DNA from 4 places in the Superficieibacter sp. genome. Region 4 is predicted to be linked to each of the others. Evidence: predicted binding sites of a transcription regulator. Region 4 holds the regulator's gene; each other region holds the start of a gene.
The links. The regulator Fur, encoded in region 4, represses iron uptake genes when iron is present. The targets are predictions, from matches to a motif close to ATAATAATGAGAACNACTATCAA.

Region 1: sufA (Fe-S cluster assembly scaffold SufA) is a predicted target of Fur. The motif match lies at 2,480-2,502, and genes of this name have one in related genera.
Region 2: RT197_RS08355 (TonB-dependent siderophore receptor) is a predicted target of Fur. The motif match lies at 2,627-2,649, and genes of this name have one in related genera.
Region 3: RT197_RS10000 (TonB-dependent siderophore receptor) is a predicted target of Fur. The motif match lies at 1,907-1,929, and genes of this name have one in related genera.

Annotation. Positions count from the first base shown of each region.
Region 1 is NZ_DAMAPU010000001.1:779,703-784,620, reverse strand. Features, by position in the region: gene RT197_RS04015 (FAD-binding and (Fe-S)-binding domain-containing protein) at 1-218, shown strand, start outside; gene menI (1,4-dihydroxy-2-naphthoyl-CoA hydrolase) at 215-625, shown strand; gene lpxP (kdo(2)-lipid IV(A) palmitoleoyltransferase) at 819-1,739, shown strand; gene iraP (anti-adapter protein IraP) at 1,769-2,104, opposite strand; gene sufA (Fe-S cluster assembly scaffold SufA) at 2,542-2,919, shown strand; gene sufB (Fe-S cluster assembly protein SufB) at 2,922-4,406, shown strand; gene sufC (Fe-S cluster assembly ATPase SufC) at 4,423-4,918, shown strand, end outside.
Region 2 is NZ_DAMAPU010000003.1:332,809-337,726, reverse strand. Features, by position in the region: gene RT197_RS08365 (ABC transporter permease) at 1-648, shown strand, start outside; gene RT197_RS08360 (alpha,alpha-trehalase) at 799-2,484, shown strand; gene RT197_RS08355 (TonB-dependent siderophore receptor) at 2,682-4,802, shown strand; gene RT197_RS08350 (GlsB/YeaQ/YmgE family stress response membrane protein) at 4,839-4,918, opposite strand, start outside.
Region 3 is NZ_DAMAPU010000004.1:188,573-193,490, reverse strand. Features, by position in the region: gene RT197_RS10000 (TonB-dependent siderophore receptor) at 1-1,816, opposite strand, end outside; gene RT197_RS09995 (alpha/beta hydrolase-fold protein) at 1,973-3,628, shown strand; gene RT197_RS09990 (DUF1158 domain-containing protein) at 3,527-3,775, opposite strand; gene RT197_RS09985 (YbdK family carboxylate-amine ligase) at 3,840-4,918, opposite strand, start outside.
Region 4 is NZ_DAMAPU010000004.1:54,761-59,678, reverse strand. Features, by position in the region: gene glnS (glutamine--tRNA ligase) at 1-144, shown strand, start outside; gene chiP (chitoporin ChiP) at 545-1,951, shown strand; gene fur (ferric iron uptake transcriptional regulator) at 2,000-2,452, opposite strand; gene fldA (flavodoxin FldA) at 2,742-3,272, opposite strand; gene ybfE (LexA regulated protein) at 3,423-3,716, opposite strand; gene ybfF (esterase) at 3,847-4,617, opposite strand; gene seqA (replication initiation negative regulator SeqA) at 4,799-4,918, shown strand, end outside.

The DNA.
Region 1 (4,918 bases), on a different contig from region 4:
GCGTCGGCTGCTGTGGAATGGCGGGCACCTACGGTCATGAGGTCAAAAATCACGCTAATTCGCTGGGCATTTACGCACTCTCCTGGCAGCAGGCCATGCAGCGCCTGCCGCGCAACCGCTGCCTGGCTACCGGGTATTCCTGCCGCAGCCAGGTTAAACGTGTGGAAGGGAACGGCGTGCGTCATCCGCTACAGGCGCTGCTGGAGATTATCGGATGATCTGGAAACGCGAAACCACCCTGGACGCCCTCAACGCGATGGGGGCGGAAAATATGGTCGGGCTGCTGGATATTCGCTTCGAAGCGCTTGGTGACGACTATCTGGAAGCGACCATGCCGGTTGACAGTCGCACCCATCAGCCGTTTGGCTTACTGCACGGCGGCGCATCGGTGGTGCTGGCTGAGACCCTCGGCTCGGTAGCGGGTTATCTCTGTACCCAGGGAGAGCAAAAAGTGGTGGGGGTGGAAGTCAACGCCAACCACCTGCGGTCGGTACGCAGCGGGCGGGTGCGCGGGAAATGCCAGGCCCTGCACCTCGGGGGGCGTCATCAGGTCTGGCAAATTAATATTGTTGATGAACAAGGCCGGTTATGTTGCACCTCCCGGCTGACCACCGCCGTGGTATAAGGCACGGGCACACTTCTGAAAAGAAGTGTGCCCGCACGTAATATCCTTTTACTTTTAAAAGCGTATGATATTCTCCGCCCACGGATTTATTCCCTCCTTCAGATGTCCTAGTTAAAACCCGTATCGCGTAACGACTAATGAATTCATTCGTTTCTCCTTTAAGCGCTACACGACTTCCGCTTAAGGAACAAATATGGCTTGTCCACAATTTAAATTATCGTTTCTTCACCCACGCCACTGGTTGACCTGGTTTGGTCTGGGCGTCCTGTGGTTACTGGTCCAGTTACCCTATCCCTTTCTTTTTTGGTTTGGTTCAGCGCTGGGTCGCACCTCGCAGCGCTTTCTTCAGCGCCGGGCTACCATCGCTAACCGTAATCTTGAACTCTGTTTTCCCGGCATGGATGCACCACAGCGTAAATCAATGATCGAGAAGAATTTTGCCTCGCTGGGTATGGCGCTCATCGAAACCGGCATGGCGTGGTTCTGGTCCGATCGCCGGGTACGCAAATGGTTTGACGTGGAAGGGTATCAGTACCTGCTCGACGCCCAGCGTAAGCAAAAAGGCGTTATGGTCGTTGGCGTCCATTTTATGTCGCTGGAGTTGGGGGGTCGCGTGATGGGGCTGTGCCAGCCGATGATGGCGACCTACCGTCCGCATAACAGCGAGGTAATGGAATGGGTTCAGACCCGTGGTCGCTTGCGCTCGAATAAATCGATGATTGACCGCCATAACCTCAAAGGACTGGTCAATGCCCTGAAAGGCGGTGAGGCGGTATGGTTTGCGCCGGATCAGGATTACGGTCCGAAGGGCAGCACGTTTGCCCCTTTCTTCTCGGTACAGAATGCCGCGACGACCAACGGCACCTATGTCATTTCCCGCCTTTCCGGTGCCGAAATTCTGACGATTTCGATGGTACGTAAAGACAGTGGGCGCGGCTACTCATTGCATATCGGGCAGAAAATTGATGATTTTCCGCGCGGCAATGAATTTGAAGCGGCCAGCTATATCAATAAAATGATTGAGCATGAAATTTTGCGCGCGCCAGAGCAGTATCTGTGGATCCACCGGCGTTTTAAAACGCGCCCGGCGGGAGAGTCATCACTCTATTTTTGAGGTAAAACGCGGGGCGATGGCCCCGCGTTTTATTTGTGGTCATCGCCAGACGTGAGGCTTTTCAGCGCCTGCACATCCAGTTCGGCATTGGCGTTGGTGATTAGCTGGGCAAACGACAGAATTTCATTAAATTCATTAAGCAGAATTTCTGCATCTGATTTCAGCGGGCTTTCGGCGAGTTCAATTGCAGTGTTGATGGCTTTTTTAACCGCCTCAATCATTTCTACCACGCCGCCTTCCTTGCTCACGGTGAGTAAAAAAGCACTCAGCAGCAGCGTCTGCGCCTCAACGCGGGCCGTAAGTTGTTTCGTCTCCGCATCCATTTTAGAAATCTTGGCAATCATGCCTAAAATAATGTTTGTCATATTTTCCCCTCTGTTAGCCACAGACTGGCAACGAATAATGCGCCGACAATGACGGTTAACCTCAACATGCGGTGACTGCGGGATTGCGAAGCGGCAGGTCATTATTACACCCTGGCTGCACTCTAACACGGCTTTTTTAGTAGCGTTATTAATCTGTGTCGCATATTTGCCTTTTTTTGATTTCATAAATAGGCATTACCTATACAACTTTTCATCTGTCGCTTTTTAGCGCCGTCTTTTTAATTAGTATTATTTATTATCAATGGGTTAAGTAATTGAGATTCCCCGCAGCGAGTTAATGCAGGGGGTCTATGCTTAATACATGCGCAATGGAATGGTCACTATGGTGAATACCCGCACTGCGAGTGGGTTGAAGTGATAATCATTATCACTAACATAGTATTAACTTTTCCGCCTATTTAACGTGAGGTAGACCTATGGATTTGCATTCCGGGACCTTTGATCCCACGGAGTTTGCCTGGCATGGTCTGACAATGACCCCGGCAGCCGCTGAACATATTCGCCAGCTGGTTAATAAGCAGCCTGGCATTCAGGGGCTGAGGCTGGGTGTTAAACAAACCGGCTGCGCAGGCTTTGGCTATGTGCTGGATACGGTAACTGAGCCGCAGAAAGACGATCTTCTTTTTGAGTCCGAGGGTGCACGCCTGTGGGTGCCCCTGCAAGCGATGCCCTTTATCGACGGGACCGAAATAGATTATGTCCGTGAAGGCTTAAACCAGATCTTCAAATTTCATAACCCGAAAGCGCAACATGAATGTGGTTGCGGAGAAAGTTTTGGGGTGCAGGCGGAATAATTATGTCACGTAATACTGAAGCAACTGACGATGTCAAAATGTGGTCCGGGCCGTTGAATTATAAAGAAGGCTTTTTTACCCACTTACAAACCGACGAACTGGCGCACGGGATCAGCGAAGAGGTGGTGCGCGCGATCTCCGCTAAACGTAACGAGCCGGAGTGGATGCTGGAATTCCGTCTGAATGCGTATAAAGCCTGGCTGACGATGGAAGAGCCGCACTGGCTGAAGGCGCACTACGAAAAGCTGAACTATCAGGATTACAGCTACTATTCCGCGCCGTCCTGCGGTAACTGCGACGACACCTGCGCATCGCAGCCCGGCGCGGTACAGCAAACCGGCCCGGCGTCGTTTTTGACCGACGAAGTGGAAGCCGCGTTTAACCAGCTTGGCGTACCGGTGCGCGAAGGGCGTGAAGTGGCCGTGGATGCCATTTTCGACTCGGTATCTGTCGCCACTACCTACCGTGAAAAGCTGGCGGAACAGGGGATTATCTTTTGCTCCTTTGGCGAAGCCATTCACGATCACCCTGAACTGATCAAAAAATACCTCGGCACCGTGGTGCCCGGTAACGACAATTTCTTTGCCGCCCTTAATGCGGCGGTGGCCTCTGACGGCACGTTTATTTACGTACCCAAAGGCGTGACCTGCCCGATGGAGCTGTCGACCTATTTCCGTATCAACGCGGAAAAAACGGGGCAGTTTGAGCGCACTATTCTGGTGGCTGATGAAGGCAGCTACGTGAGTTACATCGAAGGGTGCTCGGCCCCGGTGCGTGACAGCTACCAGCTTCATGCGGCGGTCGTGGAGGTGATCATTCATAAAGACGCTGAGGTGAAATATTCCACGGTGCAGAACTGGTTCCCTGGCGATAACAATACCGGCGGCATTTTGAATTTCGTGACCAAGCGCGCGCTGTGCGAAGGCGAAAACAGCAAAATGTCCTGGACCCAGTCGGAAACCGGTTCGGCTATCACCTGGAAATATCCAAGCTGTATTCTGCGCGGCGATAACTCCATCGGCGAGTTTTTCTCCGTGGCGCTGACCAGCGGGCATCAGCAGGCCGACACGGGCACCAAGATGATCCATATCGGCAAAAACACCAAATCGACCATCATCTCGAAGGGGATCTCCGCCGGACACAGCCAGAACAGCTATCGCGGTCTGGTCAAAATTATGCCGACGGCCACCAACGCGCGTAACTTTACCCAGTGTGATTCTATGCTGATCGGGCCTGACAGCGGGGCGCACACCTTCCCGTACGTCGAATGCCGTAATAACAGCGCCCAGCTTGAGCATGAGGCCACCACCTCGCGTATTGGTGAAGATCAGCTTTTCTACTGCCTGCAACGCGGGATTAGCGAAGATGATGCGATCTCGATGATCGTCAACGGCTTCTGTAAGGACGTATTTTCAGAACTGCCGCTGGAATTTGCGGTTGAAGCCCAAAAACTGCTGGCCATCAGCCTTGAACACAGCGTCGGTTAAGATTAAAGGAACAATCATGTTAAGCATTAAAGATTTACAGGTTTCAGTAGAAGATAAACAGATCCTGCGCGGGCTGGATCTTGACGTCCGTCCGGGCGAAGTTCACGCGATCATGGGACCGAACGGCTCAGGCAAAAGCACGCTTTCAGCCACGCTTGCCGGGCGCGAAGATTACGAAGTCACCGGGGGCAGCGTAGCGTTTCGCGGGAAGGATTTACTGGAGCTGTCACCGGAAGATCGCGCTGGTGAGGGCATCTTTATGGCCTTTCAGTACCCGGTAGAAATTCCCGGCGTCAGCAACCAGTTTTTCCTGCAAACCGCGCTGAATGCGGTGCGTACTTACCGGGGGCAGGAAGCGCTCGACCGCTTTGATTTTCAGGATCTGATGGAAGAAAAAATCCAGTTGCTGAAGATGCCAGAAGATCTGCTGACCCGTTCGGTGAACGTCGGCTTTTCCGGTGGTGAGAAAAAGCGCAATGACATTTTGCAGATGGCGGTGCTGGAGCCGGAAC
Region 2 (4,918 bases), on a different contig from region 4:
GCGGTGGGCCACGCGCTGGCGAATGGTTTTCGCGACGGCAGCCTGTGGCCGCACATCGCCACCACGCTTGGCGAAACGCTAAGCGGCTACCTGATCGGCAGCCTGCTGGCGATTGTGTTCGGCGTGGTGCTGGCCGAGTCGCAAACCTTCGAGCGTTTTGTTTATCCGCTGCTGGTGGCGCTACAGGCGACGCCTAAGGTGGCGCTGGGGCCGATTATTCTGGTGTGGTTCGGCTTCGGCATCCTGTCGAAAATCGTGCTGGTGACGCTGGTCTGTTTTTTCCCGCTGTTCGTGAATACCGTTAACGGCATCCGCCGTACCGATGCGGAACTGCTGGATGCCTGCCGGGCGTTTTCCGCTTCGCGCACCTTTCTGCTGTTTCACGTTAAGCTGCCCTCGGCGGCCGGGGAGATTTTCGCCGGACTGCAAATTGGCGTGGCGCTGGCGTTGATTGGCGCGGTGGTGGCAGAGTTTTTATCGGCGCAAAGCGGGCTGGGGTATCTCATCGCGTCCAGTTCGGTCAGCATGAGCGTGGCGACGATGTTCGCGGGGGTGGTTCTGCTGGCGCTGATTGGCTTATGCGGCGCGCAAACGGTGCGCTGGCTACAGCGGCGGGTGGTGTTCTGGGAGAATAAAACCCGGCAATGAGAGTGAGCTGAAAGCGACATTTTGTGGCGTGAATATGTCTGCTGCGCCGCAAAATGCCACTTTCTTTACGCGCGTCTGGCGATATTCGTCTAAGGTTTTCAGAAGGTTGATTGCAGCGGATCCGCTGATTGCCTGAAAGGAGAATAACCGATGACCACCCCTGCTTTGCGCCGTCCTTCCACGCTGGCGCTGAAGATCGCCCTGAGCGGCATTCTGTTTGCCGCCGCTTCCGCCCTGGCGGATGACGCCGTTAAACAGCCGCAGCCGCCTGATGTCCTGCTGGGGCCGCTGTTTACCGACGTGCAAAGTGCCAAACTTTTTCCCGATCAAAAAACGTTTGCCGATGCGGTGCCGAAAGGCGATCCGCTGATGATCCTCGCCGATTACCGCATGCAGCGCAGCCAGCGCGGGTTCGACCTGCGCCATTTTATCGACGTTAATTTTACTCTGCCCGGCGAAGGTGAAAAGTATGTGCCGCCCGCCGGACAAAGCCTGCGCGAACATATTGACGGCCTGTGGCCGGTGCTGACCCGCACCACTGACCACGCGGCGAAGTGGGATTCGCTGCTGCCGCTGCCGAAGTCTTACGTGGTGCCCGGCGGACGTTTTCGTGAGATCTACTACTGGGACAGCTACTTCACCATGCTGGGGCTGGCGGAGAGCGGACACTGGGATAAGATCGAAGATATGGTCGCCAACTTCGGCTATGAGATCGACACCTGGGGCCATATTCCTAACGGCAACCGCAGCTATTATCTCAGCCGCTCGCAGCCGCCTTTCTTCGCTTTTATGGTTGAACTGCTCGCCGACCACCAGGGCGATGAGGTGTTGAAAACGTATCTGCCGCAGCTTGAGAAAGAGCATAACTACTGGATGGAAGGCGCGGATGCGCTGACCGCCGGGCAGAGCAACAAACGCGTGGTGAAGCTGGATGACGGGGCGATCCTCAACCGTTACTGGGACGAGCGCGATGCGCCGCGCACCGAATCCTGGCTTGACGACGTCACCACCGCCAAAAATACCCCCAGTCGCCCGGCCACCGAGGTGTATCGCGATTTACGCGCCGGGGCCGCCTCCGGCTGGGATTTCAGCTCGCGCTGGATGGACGATCCCAACCAGCTTGGCACTCTGCGTACCACCAGCATTGTGCCGGTCGATTTGAACGCCCTGCTGTTCAAAATGGAGAAAGTGCTGGCTCGCGCCAGTAAAGCGGCGGGCGATACGGCGAAAGCCAGCCAGTATGACGCCCAGGCCAGCGCGCGTCAGCAGGCGATGGAGCACTGGCTGTGGAATGACAAAGACGGCTGGTACGCGGATTACGATCTGAAAACGAAGCAAGTGCGTCATCAACTGACGGCTGCGGCGCTGTTCCCGCTGTACGTTAACGCGGCGGCGAAGGATCGGGCAGATAAAGTCGCTGCCGCCACCGCCTCGCACCTGCTGCAACCGGGCGGTCTTGCCACCACAACCGTGAAAAGCGGTCAGCAGTGGGATGCGCCCAACGGCTGGGCACCGCTGCAATGGGTCGCCACCGCCGGGCTGCAAAATTACGGTCATGATAAAGTGGCGATGGACGTGACCTGGCGCTTCCTGACCAACGTCCAGCATACTTATGACCGCGAGAAAAAGCTGGTTGAGAAATACGATGTCAGCTCTACCGGGACCGGCGGTGGCGGCGGTGAATATCCGTTGCAGGACGGTTTCGGCTGGACTAACGGCGTAACGCTGAAGATGCTGGATCTGGTTTGTCCGAAAGAAAAACCCTGCGATAACGTCCCCGCTTCCCGTCCGCAGGCGGCTAACGACGATGCGGTAGCGCAAAAACAGGCGCAGTAAACCCGCTGACCTGCTACCAGATTTGGTAGCAGGTCTAACCTCTGGTATCAGAAATTCCCTTTGCTGACGTGGCATTAGCACTTATCTCCCCTGATTTTGCAGGCGTTTTGCTCTGTAAAAAGACTTGTGTCACGGAATGCTAACAATAATAATTCTCATTTGTTTCTCCTTCTTTTCAGCAAAATTCGGAATTTGTGATGACCTCAAAACGTATAATCAAGCGCTCGTCGCTCGCCTGGGCGCTGGCCCTGGCGTTTCCTGCCCTCGCGCTGGCAGAAGAAACCGTAGTGGTGACGGCGGCGCCGACGGAGTCTGCGCAGGCTCCCACCAAAGGCTATACCGCCAAAACCTCAAGCGGGGCGACCAAAAGCGATCGGCCGCTGATCGCCACCGCCCAGTCGGTATCGGTAGTCACGCGTCAGCAGATTGACGATCAGGGCGCGAATACTATCAGCCAGGCGCTGAACTACACGCCGGGGGTGTATTCAAACTTCGGCGGCGGCGCGACCCGTTTTGATACCGTTTCGCTGCGCGGCTTCCACGGCGGCGACGTTGATAACCTGTTCCTCGACGGAATGCGCCTGATGAGCGATGGCGGCAGCCATAACGTCATTCAGATCGATCCGTGGTTTGTTGAGCGCGTGGACGTGGTGAAAGGCCCGTCGTCGGCGCTGTACGGGCAAAGCGTGCCGGGCGGCCTGGTTAATTTAACCTCGAAGCGTCCGCTGTTTACGCCGGAAGGCCATTTCCGCCTCGGCGGGGGGACGCAAAATACCAAAAGCGGCGCGTTTGATTATACCGATGCCATTAACGACCAGTGGGCTTACCGGATCATCGGCATGACCCGCACCAGCGACACCCAGTACGATCATACCCGCGAAGAGCGCTACGCCATCTCCCCTTCTCTGCTCTGGCAGCCGGATTCCGATACCAGCCTGCTGCTGCGGGCCTATCTGCAAAAAGATCCTTCCGGCGGTTACCACGGTTCGCTGCCGCTGGACGGCACCCGCTACGCGCACAACGGGCGCAAGCTGTCGAATGAGACCAACGAAGGCGATCCGGGCGACGGCTATAAGCGCCGGGAGCAAATTTACAGCGTGGAGTTCGATCATCAGTTTGATGATGTCTGGTCTGTGCATTCCAGCGGCAGCTACACCCACTCCAACGTGTCGCTGGATCAGGTATATCAGGTCGGCTGGATTGACGGCAGCGACGAGCTGTCGCGTGGCTACAGCGGCTCGCGCGGATCGCTGGATGCGTGGTCCACCGATAACCGGTTGCAGGCCGATTTCAGCACCGGCGAAGTGGCGCATACTCTGACGTTTGGCGGGGAATACCATCGCTTCCGTAACGATTTGTGGACCGGCGCGGGTAGTGCCGCTGCGCTCAATCCGTACACCGGCTACACCGCGCAGACCGGGCATGTAGTGACTTACCGCGATGACAATAATCGTCGCTACTACCAGACCGGGGCCTATTTGCAGGATGAGATGGTGTGGAACCGCTGGCATCTGGATGTGTCCGGGCGCTTTGATCGCATCGTCTCCGAACAGGTCAGCGACACCTTCAATACGTCTAATCGCCGTTCGGACGATCACGTCAGCACCCGCGCCTCGCTGCTCTACGCCTTTGAAAACGGTCTGTCGCCTTATATCAGCTACAGCGAAGCCATCACCCCGGCGACGCTTGCCGGTAGCGACGGCACCCTGCTGAAGCCGACCACCGCCGAGCAGTATGAGGCCGGGCTGAAGTTCCAGCCGCCGGGCACCGCCGATCTCTATAGCGTGGCGATTTACGATTTAACCCAGAAAGACGTGGCGACGCGCGATATTAATATTGCCACCGCCACCTTTATTCCGGCGGGCAAAGTGCATTCACAGGGCGTCGAGCTGGAAGCGCGTAATCAGATAACCCCGGCACTGAGCACTATCGCCGCGTATACCTGGAACCGTTTGCGCTTCCAGGATTCGCTGGACGGCAATGACGGTAATACCCCGCAGCTCACGCCGGATCAAATGGCGTCGTTCTGGGCGCACTATCAGTTTGCGGGCGGTATCAGCGTGGGAACGGGTATCCGCTACATCGGCAAGCAGTGGGCTGACGATCGTAATACCGAGCGCCTGCCGTCGACGACCCTGCTGGATGCTTCCGTGCGTGCCGATCTGGGCGCGTGGACGCCATCGCTGAAAGGGGCGTTTGTGCAGGTGAATGCCAATAATCTGACCGACCGCGACTATGTGGCGGGCTGCTACGGAACGGGGAACTGTTACTGGGGAGCAGAAAGAAGTGTGATGGCAACGGTGGGTTACGACTTCTGATGAAGGTACCGGGCAGCGTGCGCTGCCCGGTCTGTATTACCTGCGAACCATGCGGTAGATGAGCAGCACGACAATGGCTCCGACGACCGCGACCAGGAAGCTTGGCAGATTAAAGC
Region 3 (4,918 bases), 130 kb from region 4:
CCGGGGTTTTCCCCTGGGTTCCGACAACCGTGGTGCTGGCAACTTCCGCATCGGTATAGGTGTACGAGCCGATCAGGTTGACCGTATCCTGCCACAGGGTGGAGTGGATCTCCGTCTCAACGCCTTTCGAACGCACTTCGCCCGCATTTTCAAACCAGCCCAGCGCGCTGTTATAGGTCGGCACATTGTTCTGGCGCAGGTCGTACAGCGCCACGCTCATCAGCGTATTTTGTACCGGTTGATATTTCAGACCCGCTTCCACCTGCTTGCCGGTGGTCGGCGCAAACGGCGCGGTGCCCGGCGCACGGTTAGTTTGCAGATTTGGCTCAAACGACGTGCTGTAGCTCACGTACGGTGACAGGCCAAAGTCGAAAGCGTAAAGCAGCCCGCTGCGCCAGGTGAACTTATTGTCGTTCTGCTGGATTTTCTCCGCCGCCGTAAAATCGGTGGTGCGCACTTCGGACCAGTCATAGCGCCCGGAAAGCAGCAGCTCCCAGTTGTTCCAGCTCATCTGATCCTGCAAATAAACGCCCATCTGATCGAGATTTTGCTGCTCGTCGGTCATCGTGCTGAAGGTGCTTTCATCAACATTTACCCCGTAAACCGGATTTCGCCAGTCGAGGTTGTACTGTGCACCTGCCCCGCGCGCGAGGAACTGATTATCGCGGCTGGACTTGTAATCAAATCCGCCAAGCAGGGTGTGATCGAGCGCGCCGGTGGTGGCGTGCGCTTCAAGCTGGTTATCCAGGCCGAACTCGTCGGTCTTGCGATCCTCACGCTGGGCGCGACGGGTCAGCAGGGAGCTGTTTGCCGGGCTGGTGGCGTACACCAGATAGCGGTATTTCTGCTTGATGGTGGCGTAGCGGGCGTTCTGGCGGAAGGTGAGAGCATCGTTAAACTGATGTTCGAACTCGTAGCCGATCATCGTTTGTTCGCGCCATGACTGATCGTAGTTCGGATCGCTGACGTTAAAATCATGCGGAATATACCGCCCGCCAACATCCACTACCGTGCCGTAATACGGCAGGAAGTTACGATAACCCGCATCGGGATCTTTCTGGTAGCTGGTCAGCAGGGTGAAGCGCGTCTGATCGTTGGGGAACCAGGTGATCGCCGGGGCAATCGCCATCCGCGTTTCTTTATAGTCATCGACCTGATTATGCTGGGTGCGGGCAATCCCGTTCAGGCGATACAGCACGCGTCCGTCATCGCTCAGCGGGCCGCCAAAATCAAACGCGCCTTCCGCCAGATCGTGATTACCGGTGCGGAACTGCACTTCATGGATCGCCTCACTGGTGGGGCGTTTGCTGGTCATGCTGATAAGACCGCCAGGGTTGACCTGACCAAACAGCACCGATGCCGGGCCGCGCACCAGTTCGACGCGCTCCAGCAGCCAGGGATCGACGGTGCCGGTTTGCGACGAGGCGGTCGCCCCGTAGCTCAGGCCGTCGAGAAATTTCGGCACGTAGCTGAAGCCGCGCACGAAAACTTCATCGTTACGGTTGGAAGAACCGCGATATTCGGTAAACGCCCCGGCGCTGTAACGCAACGCTTCGGAAACCGAGGTCACGTCGAGGGCGTTCATTTGATCGCGGGTGACGACGGAAATCGACTGCGGCGTCTTCACCAGCTCCGCCGAGGTTTTGGTCGCTGACAGCGTTTTGGTGGCGACCATGCCTTTCAGCGGTGCAGTGGGATCTTCACTGTTGCCCTGGGTGACTACCATCGTCTCTTCCGCAGCCAGCGCCTGATGGCTGATGGCCGTGGTCGCTATACTCATTAACCAGAGATGCATTATCTTATTATTTTTGAACATTTTTTTAGTAAAACCCCGTGAATGATGTTTTTAAAAAACACCCCGTATACAAAAAATGTATAGCCGGATGCGTAACCATAAACGGCGTAGATAATATTGCAAATTATTATCATTTGCATTAGCGTTGTGACAAATTTCAGCGGGAAAGTTTTACGAATGAAAATGGCATGGAGTGGTTTGCTGATTGGTCTGAGTGCAACGCCTGCGCTGGCGGCAGGCTGTGAGGCGATGTCCGTACAGGGTGAACAGCAGGGTAAATTTGATGCCAGCGGCGAAGTCTGTTTTGAGCTACCGGCGCTGGGCGAGAATTATGTTTCCGCCACCCTCAGCGGGGTGACGGATGCGCGGCTGCTCGATCGGCAAAACCGCCGCCTGCGCTCGCTGCTGGAGGCCGGGCCAGTGGATGGCGAACAGACGCTACTGTTTTCGCTTCCCGTGAATCAGCCTTCCTCGCTGGTGCTGCACGGCGAAGAGGGCGCGCGCTGGCATTTTCGCTGGCGCATTAAAGAAACGTCGTCGCTGCCGCGTACCCAGATGCTTGCGCCGGTCAGCCCGCTGCTGCAAAAGCTGGCGCGGGAACTGGCGCGCGGTGGCACCACCGACGCCTTCTGGCACGACCGGCAGCAGCAGGGAACGCCGCTGGTGGAGCCGGTGGATGCCACACACAAGCGGGTCACGTTCCTGTGGCGCGGGGCGCGTAACAACGTCTTTATTCTGGGTTCGCCCGCAGGCGATCACGACCCGCTGTTTCGCCTCGGTCGGTCAGACGTCTGGTTTCGCAGTTATGTGGTGCCCGCCGATACGCTGATGCAGTACAAGCTGGCTCCTGACGTGCCGCAGGTACAGGGCACGCCGCGCGACCAGCGGCGGGCGATTCTGGTCAGCGCCCAGGCCGATCCGCTGAATCCCGCGACCATGAACACCCGTCAGGCCGATCGCTTTAATCGCTACTCTTTGCTGGCGCTGGGGCCAGCCCGCTACTGTACGCCGCAGCGCATGGCCCGGCCGGTGCGCCACGGGGTGCTCAGCAGAGAAACGCTTTACAGCCAGATCCTCAATAACCGTCGCGACATTATTCTCTACCGTCCGCGCGTGGCGCAGCCCGCCCGCTGGACGCTGCTGCTGTTTGATGGTCAGGTTTATCAGGATGAATACCGCTTTGCCAGCGTGATGGACGATTTAATCGCCCGCCACATCGTGCCGCCGGTGAATATTGTTTTTATCGACAGTCTCGATCACGCTCGTCGTGGTCAGGAGCTGCCGCCGAATCCGGCATTTGCCGATTTTATGGCGCATGAGCTGGTGCCGTGGCTACAGCAGAAGGGCATCCCGGTTCAGCGCCAGAAAACGGTGCTGGCAGGCTCCAGCTATGGCGGCCTTGCGTCGTCGTGGGTGGCGCTGCGTTATCCGCGTCTGTTTGGCAATGTGCTGAGTCTTTCCGGTTCGTACTGGTGGTCGCCGAAAGGAAAGGACGCAGGCTGGCTGACCCGCCAGTATCAGCAGTCGCCGCGCTATCCGATTCGCTTCTGGCTTCAGGCCGGACGTTTTGAAAGCCAGGGACCGGACGGCGGGATTTTCCGCAACACCGAGGATTTTGCGCGGGTACTGCATGACAAAGGCTACCGGGCGAGCTTCCATCCGTGGTCCAGCGGTCACGACTATGCGGCCTGGTGCGAAGCGCTGGTGGCCGGAATGCGCGACTTCACTGGCCTAAACCGTGTGCGCAAACCAGCGACGCCAGACGAAGCGGATAATCAGATACTCAATAACGCCAAGCGCCAGAAACCACAGGCAAAACAGCAGGGTATATAGCTGATTCAGATCCGTCAGATGAAAAGTGGTCATCAGTTTTTTCGCCAGTACCAGCCCGAGCGATGGCGCGGGAAGCAGCAGGCAGGAGAGAAACGCCAGCAGCAAAATGCCGCCGGCGCTCATCAGGGATTCGAGCGGATGTTTCATGCAGCGTTAATCTTCTGTTAAAAAGCGGATGGCGCATTGTAAAGCCTGACGCGTGAGGCGGCTACTATGCCGCCCAGATTTCAGTATGCTTTTGCACCAGTCCAATCAGCGAACCGCCGTCGGCGATAAAATCGCGCATTTGCTGCGCCTCGCTCTTGCCCGATTTCAGCGTCAGGGCAATGTCTTCCAGCGCACTCCCGCCACCCAGTTTGTCCGCATAGGGCATCAGTGTGTCCAGCAGGCTGGTGATATCTTCGGCAATACTGCGCTGCTCGCCGGTATGCACATCCGTCAGCACGCCTTCCAGCCCGTAGCGGCACGCCTGAAAACGGTTAAATTTATACAGCAGGTAGTCCCGCTCCTGGTGCTTAAATGGACGCTCCGCCAGCAGCCAGTGGGCAATCGCCTGAATAAATCCGGCGGTATTAACCGCATGGGCGAGCGTCAGCGGCGTATCCATTACCCGCACTTCCACCGTGCCAAAATGCGGACTGGGGCGCACGTCCCAGTGCAAATCTTTGATGCTCTCGATCATGCTGGTATGGCTCAGACGGCGAAACAGCCCTTCAAACGCCTGCCAGTTGCTCACCCACGGCATCGGGCCGTTGTCGGGAAAGGCAGAAAAAATATTCAGCCGCGAGCAGGCAAAGCGGCTGTCTGCCCCCTGAAGATAAGGCGAGGCGGCATTCAGGGCGATAAAGTGCGGCACAAAGCGCGACAGGCCGTGCAGGAGATAAATCGCATCGTCACCGTTCTGGCAACCCACATGCACATGCTGCCCAAACACCGTCGCCTGCTGGACCAGATAGCCGTAATATTCCAGCGTCTGTTTGTAGCGCTCGCTTTTACACACTTCCTGACGCTGCCAGGTCTGAAACGGATGCGTGCCACCGCCGCAGATTTGCAGGTGGTGCTTTTCCGCCGCGCGCAGAATAATTTGCTGCATCGCTGAGAACTGCGACGCCGCCTGGTGGATATCACGACACACGCCCGTCGCAATCTCCAGCATACTTTCGGTAATGTCGTGTTTGACTTCGCCGGAGGTCACCCCGGCCTTCACGGCATCGATCAGCGTGGAAGAATCCTGGCTGAGATCGTAGCCCGGCGGATTCACCACCTGTAGCTCCAGTTCAATGCCGAGGG
Region 4 (4,918 bases):
CTGAAAAATGCGCAGGCGGGTAAGGCTTATCAGTTCGAGCGCGAAGGCTATTTCTGCCTCGACAGCCGCTATGCCACGGCAGAGAAGCTGGTGTTTAACCGCACCGTAGGTCTGCGTGATACCTGGGCGAAAATCGGCGAATAAATTGTCGCTCTTGCTTTTAAAACGCCGCAGCTGCGGCGTTTTTACTTTCCTGCCTGCATAAAAAATCATAGTTATATTCGCGGCGCGAATTAATTCTCATTGACTTCCCCGATCATATTAATAACCGATAATATATTCCTCAAACTAATGTATTGGCTAATCATGCGCATACCTCGTCAGCACGGTATTCTTCGGCGCTGATATAAATGTTACAAGATGCGTTTAATTATGTGCGCTTCGTCATAATCCTGCATTTTACCCTTCTAAAAGTGTTGATAATTCGCGTCGCGAAAAATACTCTTTATGCCATCAGTCCGCCCACTTTTAGCGTGCTGCCTTGTAATTTTATTTTTTTATCGCCGCGTTAGTCGGCGTTTTTAAAGTCAAAGAGGATGAACTTATGCGTACGTTCAGTGGCAAACGTAGTACGCTGGCGCTGGCTATTGCCGGTGTCACCGCAATGTCTGGTTTTATGGCCGCATCGCAGGCCAGAGCTGAAGGGTTTATTGACGATTCCACCTTAACTGGCGGGATCTACTACTGGCAACGTGAGCGTGATCGTAAAGACGTCACCGACGAAGACAAATATAAAACCAACCTTTCGCACTCCACCTGGAACGCCAATCTTGATTTCCAGTCCGGTTATATCGCCGATATGTTCGGCGTTGATGTTGCCGCTTTTACCGCCATTGAAATGGCCGAAAACGGAGACAGCGCTCACCCGAACGAAATAGCGTTCTCTAAAAGTAATAAAGCCTATGACGAAAATTGGTCTGGCGATAAAAGCGGGATAAGCCTGTATAAAGCGGCGGCAAAATTCAAATACGGTCCGGCCTGGGCGCGGGCGGGTTATATTCAGCCAACCGGTCAGACGCTGCTGGCTCCACACTGGAGCTTTATGCCCGGCACCTATCAGGGGGCAGAAGCGGGGGCAAACTTTGACTACGGCGAAACCGGCGCGCTGAGCTTCTCGTATATGTGGACCAACGAGTACAAATCGCCGTGGCATCTGGAGATGGACAAATTCTACCAGAACGACCAGAAGACCAACGTCGATTACCTGCACTCCCTGGGCGCAAAATACGATTTCAAAAATAATTTTGTGCTGGAAGCGGCCTTTGGTCAGGCGGAAGGGTACATCGATCAGTATTTTGCCAAAGCCAGCTATAAAATCGATCTGGGCGGCAATCCGTTTACCACCAGCTATCAGTTCTACGGCACGCGCGATAAAGCCGATGACCATACCATTAACGATCTCTATGATGGCACGGCGTGGCTTCAGGCGCTGACCTTCGGTTATAAAGTGGCGGAAGTGGTGGATTTACGTCTGGAAGGCACCTGGGTGAAAGCGGACGGTCAGCAGGGCTACTTCCTGCAACGTATGACGCCGACTTACGCGTCTTCCAACGGTCGCCTTGATATCTGGTGGGATAACCGCTCTGACTTTAACGCCAACGATGAAAAAGCGGTGTTCTTCGGCGCGATGTACGATCTGAAAAACTGGGATCTGCCAGGCTTCGCGGTAGGCGCGTCTTATGTCTATGCCTGGGATGCTAAACCGTCCACCTGGCAGAGCAACCCCGACGCTTACTACGATAAAGACAGAAGCATCGAAGAGTCTTCGTACAGCCTGGATGCGGTCTATACCCTTCAGGACGGTCGGGCAAAAGGCACGATGTTCAAACTGCACTTTACCGAGTATGACAACCATTCTGACATTCCGAGCTATTCCGGCGGCTACGGCAACATCTTCCAGGATGAGCGCGACGTCAAATTTATGGTCATCGCCCCGTTTACCATCTTCTGACCGTCAGATGTGATGATAAAAAAACCAGCCGGATGGCTGGTTTTTTGTTTATTTGCTTACGCCGTCGTGAGCGTTGTCATCTTCCCGACAGTCGCCTTCCGCACAGTGCCCGTACAGGTAAAGGCTGTGGTTGGTAAGACGGATGCCGTGTTTCGAAGCAATCTCACGCTGGCGGGATTCAATAGAATCATCGCTGAATTCGATAACCTTGCCGCAGTCGAGGCAGATCAGGTGATCGTGGTGATGCTGCTGGGTCAGTTCAAAAACGGATTTGCCGCCTTCGAAATTATGGCGAGTCACAATGCCGGCATCGTCAAACTGGTTCAGTACCCGGTAGACGGTGGCCAGGCCAATCTCTTCGCCCATGTCAATGAGGCGTTTGTATAAATCTTCCGCACTGACGTGATGGTTGTCAGGCTCCTGAAGCACTTCCAGAATTTTTAACCGGGGAAGCGTGACTTTCAGGCCTGCCTTCTTTAATGCGGTATTGTTGTCAGTCATGCGGAATCTGTCCTGTTGCTATAAGATTCACTTCCTGGCAAGGAAGTATTTACAGAGAGTGCAACTGTCGTAACGCCTCTCATTATAGAACTGCGATGCCTGATTGAAAACTGCAAGTATCAGACAAAGTTAGCGTTTAAAACGAGGCACGGCCTGCAAAGTGGCGCACTGACCTCGTTAAATCAGTGGCTATTGTACAGGTATGTACTGAAAAGTTAAAAAAATGTAGCAATTATTTTGATTGCTTAAAACTATTAACAAGGCGCAGCCGCCGCTGCGCCTTTAATCATCAGGCGTTGATGATGTCTTTCAGGTGCAATTCTTCAGAAATCTGTTTTACCCACTGCTCTACGCGTTCAGCAGTCAGTTCTGGCTGGCGGTCTTCGTCAATCGCCAGGCCCACAAAGTGGTCGTCATCGACAAGACCTTTCGATGCTTCAAAATGGTAGCCAGCGGTCGGCCAGTGACCGACGATGGTCGCGCCGCGCGGTTCGATGATATCGCGGATGGTGCCTAACGCGTCGCAGAAGTATTCCGCGTAGTCTTCCTGATCGCCGCAACCAAACAGCGCTACCAGCTTACCGTTGAAGTCTACCTCTTCCAGCGTCGGGAAGAAGTCATCCCAGTCACACTGTGCTTCACCATAGTACCAGGTCGGGATGCCCAGCAGCAGAATGTCGTAACCGGCAAGGTCTTCTTTGCTGCTTTTGGCAATGTCATGCACATCGGCAACGTCCTTACCCAACTGCTTTTGAATCATCTTCGCGATATTTTCAGTGTTGCCTGTATCGCTGCCGAAAAAGATGCCTGTGATTGCCATGAGTGAAATAACCTCTTGATACTTATTGATATGGTGGTGGCGGATTGCACACGGATAAAGGCAATCATAGCAGAACAGAGAAGTACCCGGAAATAGCAATCGCGTCCGACTGCACTCTCTGCTACATGAAAGGGGATTCTGGACGACTTTTCAGACAATATCCTGCCCGCGCAGATGCGCAAGCTGAAGGAGCAACATTTCTTCGATCAGTTCACTGCGGCTGATTTCACGGGCTTCCGCCAGTTCGTTCAGCGCATCCACGGCATCGGCGTTAAGTTTTAACTCAACCCGCTTCAGGCCGCGCACTTTGTCACGCTTAAGCTGATTACGCTTATTGATGCGCAACTGTTCGTCACGCGAGAGGGGACTGGTTTTGGGTCTTCCCGGGCGACGCTCATTCGCGAACAGATCTATTGTCGTACGGTCCGTTTGTTCTTTTGCCATGATTCAGAGTGACTTCGGGGGAAACGAGCAGCCGGGCCTTTGCCCGGTTGAGTAGCGCGCCATCATACATCAGTGCAGCAGGCACGCCAACGTCCGCAAGCAATCTGGCGTACGGACGTTGGATTTTTAATCACTGCTGCTCGTTCAGATAGCGGCGGATGGCCCGCAGCACCGCGTCCGGTTTTTCAGCGTGCACCCAATGACCGGCTCCGGCAATGACGTGCGCTTTGGCCTGCGGGAATTGCGCCAGCAGCGCATCGCGGTATTCAGCGGTGACGTATGGCGAATTACCGCCGGGAACGAACAGCGCCGGGCGATCCCACGCCGGAACCGTTTCCCAGCCGACGATATGTGGATATTGCTCCCACAGTACCGGCACGTTAAAGCGCCATTCGCCGTCAACGAACGATTTCAGTAAAAACTGGATCACGCCTTCTTCAGCAATAATGTCGCGCATGACCGTCGCGGCCTGCTGGCGCGTGGTGCTGGCGGCAGCGGTGACGGCGTTAATGGCGGCAAAGATTTCATCATGGCGGCGGACCGCATAATTGACCGGGGCGATATCCAGCGCCACCAGGCCGTCAATGCGATCTTTTGCCAGCGCGGTCAGCGCCATTACCGCTTTGCCGCCCATCGAGTGACCAATAAAGGTGGCTTTATCAATAGATAAGTCGTCGAGCGTATCAAGCAGATCTTGCGCCATCGCCGGATAGTTCATTTCAGGCGAACGCGGGGAAAGGCCGTGGTTGCGCATATCGACCTGAACGACGTCATAGTCGCTCACCAGATCGCGGGCGAGAATGCCGAGATTATCCAGGCTACCAAACAGGCCGTGAACCAGAACCACCGGTGAAGAGGTAGTCGAATTTTGTGCAGATAGCGTGCGAGTGTTTAATTTCATGGTAAAGATCTTTTTTTCGCTCTGGCAGGTTAGGGTATCATGGTGAACATTCTGCCGCCCGGCTGCAAGCGTTCAGAAGTTTCCTGACTTTTGCGGTCATCCTGGCCTGACGCTATCCGCAGTTGAGATTTGACCTTATAATCTCAATAACTTGTACTCTTAATTATCGTACTGGATAAAGATGAAAACGATCGAAGTTGATGATGAACTCTATCGCTATATTGCCAGCCACACGCAGCACATTGGTGAGAGCGCATCCGACATTTTACGGCGCATACTGAAGTTTTCCGCCGCATCACAG